Linked DNA regions of Ensifer sp. PDNC004. The protein of the gene in region 1 binds, or shares a complex with, the protein of each later gene. Links are inferred from orthologs where the notes say so. Each region holds a gene or a part of one and is shown in the gene's direction. Other genes may lie near its edges. The genes, in order: nusB and rpsJ.

The links.
Region 2: the proteins of nusB (region 1) and rpsJ are in contact, whole or in part, in a solved structure (PDB 3D3B), measured with the Escherichia coli proteins. The link is inferred for Ensifer sp. PDNC004 from one-to-one orthologs.

What each region holds. Positions count from the first base shown.
Region 1 is NZ_CP070353.1:1,558,390-1,561,645, reverse strand. Bases 47-2,985 are described here. They hold nusB (transcription antitermination factor NusB), read left to right. Parts: upstream 47-1,244; coding sequence 1,245-1,727; downstream 1,728-2,985. Other genes in these bases: JVX98_RS15845 (MFS transporter), read left to right, coding at 1,733-2,962; ribH (6,7-dimethyl-8-ribityllumazine synthase), read left to right, coding at 787-1,248; JVX98_RS15860 (cupin domain-containing protein), read right to left, coding at 47-358. Also shown: more of JVX98_RS15860, read right to left, coding at 1-46; JVX98_RS15840 (sodium-translocating pyrophosphatase), read left to right, coding at 3,159-3,256. UniProt on the Escherichia coli protein: Part of the processive rRNA transcription and antitermination complex (rrnTAC). The complex forms an RNA-chaperone ring around the RNA exit tunnel of RNA polymerase (RNAP).
Region 2 is NZ_CP070353.1:1,398,264-1,401,337, reverse strand. Bases 318-3,074 are described here. They hold rpsJ (30S ribosomal protein S10), read left to right. Parts: upstream 318-1,420; coding sequence 1,421-1,729; downstream 1,730-3,074. Other genes in these bases: rplD (50S ribosomal protein L4), read left to right, coding at 2,568-3,074; rplC (50S ribosomal protein L3), read left to right, coding at 1,869-2,555; tuf (elongation factor Tu), read left to right, coding at 318-1,100. Also shown: more of tuf, read left to right, coding at 1-317. UniProt on the Escherichia coli protein: Involved in the binding of tRNA to the ribosomes. Part of the processive rRNA transcription and antitermination complex (rrnTAC). The complex forms an RNA-chaperone ring around the RNA exit tunnel of RNA polymerase (RNAP).

The sequences.
Region 1 (3,256 bases):
TGGTCGAGATCGAAAGGTACTTGAGCGGCACTGTGCCCGTATTGATCAGGTGATGCGCTGTTTCAGGACCACCCGCAGGCGCGCCCAGAATGTCGCCCGGGCCGACCGCGTAACGCTCGCTGCCGAAGCGGTAAGTCCCTTCACCCTCGAGGATAATGAACATTTCCTCTTCGACATGGTGATTGTGAAACGGGCAACCGGACTTTCCCGGCGGCACTTCACCGTAGCCGATGCCCAGATCCTTGAGGCCTAGCAGCGCGCCGAAGGCGACGTCGCGGGATTCGAAGAAAGTGCCTTGCGTCCAGTGGTCGAGTTCCAGGTTTTTGGGATTAACGATCGGCTTTTTCGTATCGGTCACATGGTCCTCCCTGGCGCACCGTTGTCGCGGTAACGCTAATACGTTCTATCCGTGTCGCGCGTTCGTCCCGTCGTCAACCTGCGATCGCTAAAATTAGCGACGATGGTTACAGGAATACATCCTAGTGTTGCAATCCATCGGCGAGACCATCTAGGCGCAATCGCGCGATGGTTTCACCAGGGGCTGTGAGGCCGCGTATGGGTGCGAATAAGGCGTGCGGCTTGCCGTCTTCGCCGGTCGGCGGCAGTGCCCTCCGGTGGGACCGAATTGGAGGAACCGCGAAGCTTAGGATGCTGGTTATTGGCGGCCGCCGGACGCGGCAAAAGGCCGTCTGTGGTGGAATTTGCTTGCCATTCGACGCCGGGCGTGGTTTGACCGCCGCCTTGGCCGGTCGCATCCGGCGCTGAATTCTCAAAGACAGGTGATCCATGGCAGAGACCACGGCAGCCCACATCCTGATTGTGGAAGCGCGTTTCTATGACGATATGGCCGACGCTCTGCTCGACGGAGCGAAACATGCGCTGGACGAAGCCGGGGCGACCTATGATATCGTAACAGTTCCGGGTGCTCTCGAAATCCCGCCGGCGATCGCCATGGCGCTCGACGGCGCTGACGAAGGTGGCACCGAATACGACGGTTTCGTTGCCCTTGGCATGGTCATTCGTGGCGAAACCTATCATTTCGACATCGTCGCGAACGAATCCTCGCGCGCGATCATGGATCTTGCGGTGAGCGAGAGCCTCGCGATCGGCAACGGTATCTTGACGGTCGAAAACGACGATCAGGCCTGGGCGCGTGCGCGCCGCTCGGAAGGCGACAAGGGTGGCTTTGCTGCGCGTGCGGCACTGACCATGATTGAACTTAAGAAGAAACTGGGCACGGAAAAGTGACGAAAACCCCCTCGGATCAACCGCTGAAGCAGGTCAACCAGCGCGGTGCAGCACGCCTTGCTGCGGTGCAGGCGCTCTATCAGATGGACATCGGCGGCACCGGTGTCCTCGAAGTGGTTGCTGAATACGAAGCGCATCGCCTCGGACAGGATGTCGATGGCGACACCTACCTGAAGGCCGACCCCTCCTGGTTCCGGTCGATTGTCGCCGGTGTCGTGCGCGACCAGCGCAAGCTTGATCCGCTGATCGGCTCGGCGCTTCAGGACGACTGGGCGTTGTCGCGTCTCGATTCCACCGTGCGCGCCATCCTGCGTGCGGGCACCTTCGAGATGCTTGAGCGCAAGGACGTGCCGGTTCCGGTGATCGTCACGGAGTATGTCGAGATCGCCAAGGCTTTCTTCTCGGATGACGAGCCCAAGCTGGTCAATGCTGTCCTCGACCGCATTGCCCGACAGGTCCGCGGCGAACCGAGGAAATAAGGTCGATGGTTGCGGCTGCTGCAGATGACATGGGCAAGACCCTTCGCGAAACACGCCGCAACGTTTACCTCCTGACCGCCGCGCAGGCCGTGCTCGGCGTCGTCGGCCCCATCTGCTTTTCGGTCGGCGGTGTCGCCGGTTACCAGATGCTGGCGGAAGACAAGTCGCTGGCCACCGCGCCGCTCACCGCGTTCAACGTCGGCATGGCGCTGGGCGTTGTGCTTGTTGCGGTATTGTCGCGCCTGATCGGCCGCCGTTTCGCCTTCATGAGCGGGACCGCAATCGCGGCCGCCGGGGCAGCGCTCGCCGCCGTCGCACTCTTCCGCGAGAATTTCTGGCTCTTCGCCTTCGCACTCGCGATGCTCGGCTCGTCGAACGGCTTTACACAGAAGCTGCGCTTTGCCGCTGCCGACGCTTCGCCGTCGTTTTACAAGCCCAAGGCAATTTCGCTGATCCTTGGCGGCGGCATCGTTTCCGCCGTTCTCGGTCCGCAGATCGTCATTTTCGCTGGCGACCTGTTCGCGCCGGTTTCTTTTGCCGGGGCTTTCGTCGTCCTGATGCCGATTTGCCTCGTGGCTGCCCTGTTTTTCGCGCCGCTGCGGCTGCCCGAGCCGGGCGCAATGGTGAGTGCCCACCACGATCAGTCCGTTCGTCCGCTCGGCGAAATCGTCCGCAGCCAGCGCTTTGCCACCGGCATGATCTGCGGCATTTCCAGCTACGCGCTGATGACCTTCATGATGACCGGCGCGCCCGTCGCCATGGTGATCGGCTGCGGCTTCTCGACCGAACTCGCCACGCTCGGCATCCAGTGGCACGTGCTGGCGATGTTTGCGCCGAGCTTCGTCACCGGCATGCTTATCAGCCGCTTCGGCGCCGAACGCATCGTCGGTTGCGGCCTGCTCTTGCTCATGGCCTGCGCCGCAGTCGCGCATATGGGCATCGAGCTCTGGAACTTCTGGGGTGCGCTGGTGCTGCTTGGCCTCGGCTGGAACTTCGGCTTCATCGGCTCGACGGCGATCGTCGCCAGCAGCTACCGGCCGCAGGAAGCCGACAAGGTCCAGGCCTTCCACGACATCATCCTGTTCACCACCGTGGCGCTGTCGTCGTTTGCCTCGGGCAAGGTCCTCACCGCCTATGGCTGGGACATGCTGAACGCAGTCGTGTGGCCGGTGACGATCGTTTGCCTTATCCTCCTCTTGCTCCTGAAGCGGGCGCCGCGCAAGGCCGCCGCCTAACGCTTCCATTCCCCTGAAATCTAAAGCGAACGAGGCGCCGCCAGTGGCGTTTCTCGGGGCTTGACGATCTCCCGTTGCAACCGCACTCTGGCCGCGCCGTGAGGGGTGCTGCTTGAGGAGGTGGTGCGTGATTCGCGGTTTTGAGGGGCCTGCGGCCGGGAGTGAGTCCGCGGGTTGTAACGGAGGGTAATGCGAAATGACCATTTTATTGGGCGTTATCGCATGCGGGTTGCTCGCGGTGGCTTACGCCATCTGGGCAACACAGTCGGTGCTTGCCGCCGACCAGGGGAACGC
Region 2 (3,074 bases), 160 kb from region 1 along the record:
CGTCGCTGACCGCAGCGATCACGAAGTACTTCGGCGAGTTCAAGGCGTACGACCAGATCGACGCCGCTCCGGAAGAAAAGGCCCGTGGTATCACGATTTCGACGGCCCACGTTGAGTATGAGACGCCGAACCGTCACTACGCTCACGTTGACTGCCCCGGCCACGCCGACTACGTCAAGAACATGATCACCGGTGCAGCGCAGATGGACGGCGCGATCCTGGTTTGCTCGGCTGCTGACGGCCCGATGCCGCAGACCCGCGAGCACATCCTGCTTGCTCGTCAGGTTGGCGTTCCGGCAATCGTCGTGTTCCTCAACAAGGTCGACCAGGTTGACGACGCCGAGCTTCTCGAGCTCGTCGAGCTGGAAGTTCGCGAACTTCTGTCGTCCTACGAATTCCCGGGCGACGACATTCCGATCATCAAGGGCTCGGCTCTTGCTGCTCTGGAAGATTCGGACAAGAAGATCGGCGAAGACGCGATCCGCGAGCTGATGGCTGCTGTTGACGCCTACATCCCGACGCCTGAGCGTCCGATCGACCAGCCGTTCCTGATGCCGATCGAAGACGTGTTCTCGATCTCGGGCCGCGGTACGGTTGTGACCGGTCGCGTTGAGCGCGGCATCGTCAAGGTTGGCGAAGAAGTCGAAATCGTCGGCATCCGCGACACGTCGAAGACGACGGTTACGGGCGTTGAAATGTTCCGCAAGCTGCTCGACCAGGGCCAGGCCGGCGACAACATCGGCGCGCTGATCCGTGGTGTTAACCGTGACGGCGTTGAGCGTGGCCAGATCCTGTGCAAGCCGGGTTCGGTCAAGCCGCACAAGAAGTTCATGGCAGAAGCCTACATCCTGACGAAGGAAGAAGGCGGCCGTCATACGCCGTTCTTCACCAACTACCGTCCGCAGTTCTACTTCCGCACGACGGACGTGACGGGCATCGTCACGCTGCCGGAAGGCACGGAAATGGTTATGCCGGGCGACAACGTCACGGTTGCCGTTGAGCTGATCGTTCCGATCGCGATGGAAGAAAAGCTGCGCTTCGCGATCCGCGAAGGCGGCCGTACCGTCGGCGCCGGCATCGTTGCCTCGATCGTCGAGTAATCGACGAGACTGAGGGCGGGAAGACACAAGGCGCATGTGCTATGCGCCTTGGACATACCCGCCCCGAAAGATTTAGTTGGTCGCACGGCTTGCCGAAGACGACGAAATAGTGCAAATGGCGCCCACGCGTGATTTGCACGGTGCTTCGGCGTTGTGCGCTCACAGAAAGACAGGCCGGCCACGGCCGCTCAAATAGGAAGGGGCAGGGGAAACCCTGTCCCTCCGATCTTTGAAAAGTTAGCGGACTGGCCGAAATTAAACGAAGTTCACTGCGTGTTTTTCCACGGAAACCGCAAGTAACCTGAACAAGGATAAGTCGTATGAACGGCCAGAACATCCGCATCCGCCTCAAGGCGTTTGATCACCGGATCCTCGACGCCTCGACGCGTGAAATCGTGTCGACTGCAAAGCGTACCGGTGCAAGCGTGCGCGGTCCCGTACCGCTGCCGACGCGCATTGAAAAGTTTACGGTCAACCGCTCGCCGCACGTCGACAAGAAGAGCCGTGAACAGTTCGAAATGCGCACCCACAAGCGCCTTCTCGACATCGTAGACCCGACCCCGCAGACCGTTGACGCGCTGATGAAGCTCGACCTGGCTGCCGGCGTCGACGTGGAAATCAAGCTTTAATAAACAAGGAAGGTACGTGGACCTCGGTCCAACGGCTTCCAAAAACGGGCGACCTCAAGATCGGATGATCTCAAGGAAACCTTAAACCAGAGATGTGAAGGGGCTCGCTCCGTCACTAACTCTCAAGAGGAATGAACCAATGCGTTCAGGTGTGATTGCACAGAAAGTGGGAATGACCCGCGTCTATAACGACGCCGGTGAGCATATCCCGGTTACAGTTTTGAAGCTGGAAAGCTGCCAGGTGGTAGCCCAGCGTACGGAAGAAAAGAACGGCTACGTTGCTGTCCAGCTCGGTGCTGGCCGCTCCAAGGTCAAGAACACGCCGAAGGCGATGCGCGGCCACTTTGCCGCTGCCAACGTCGAGCCGAAGGCGAAGCTCGTCGAGTTCCGCGTTTCCGCGGACAACCTGATCGACATCGGTGCAGAACTGACGGCGAACCATTTCGTTGCCGGTCAGCTCGTCGACGTCACCGGTACCACGATCGGTAAGGGCTTTGCCGGCGCCATCAAGCGCCACAACTTCGGCGGTCTGCGTGCAACGCACGGCGTTTCCGTATCGCACCGTTCGCATGGTTCTACCGGTTCCAACCAGGACCCGGGCCGCGTTTGGAAGGGCAAGCGCATGGCTGGTCACATGGGCCAGACGCGCGTTACCACCCAGAACCTGGAAGTCGTATCGACCGATGAAGACCGCGGTCTGATCCTGGTCAAGGGCGCTGTCCCCGGCTCCAAGGGTGCCTGGATCGTCGTTCGTGACGCCATCAAGTCGGGCACCCCGGAAGGCGCTCCGCGTCCGGCCGCTGTGCGCGCCGAAGCATCGAAGTAAGGGAGCCGAGTAATGGATCTCAACGTCAAAACCCTCGAGGGCAAGGACGCAGGAAAGGTTTCCCTTTCGGACGCCATTTTCGGCCTCGAACCCCGTGAAGACATCATTGCCCGCGTCGTTCGCTGGCAGCTCGCCAAGAAGCAGCAGGGCACGCACAAGGCCAAGGGCCGCGCGGAAGTTTCGCGCACCGGCGCCAAGATGTACAAGCAGAAGGGTACGGGCCGCGCCCGCCACCACTCCGCTCGCGCTCCGCAGTTCCGCGGCGGTGGTAAGGCTCATGGCCCGGTTGTCCGCAGCCACGCACACGACCTTCCGAAGAAGGTTCGTGCTCTCGGCCTGCGCCATGCACTCTCGGCCAAGCTGAAGGCTGAAGAGATCATCGTCATCGACGATCTCGTTGCCAAGGAAGCCAAGACCAAGGCACTCGCCGGGGTGTTTGCCTCGCTCGGCCTCACCAACGCTCTCATCATCGGCGGCGCCGAGATCGAGAACAACTTCAAGCTCGCAGCCCAGAACATC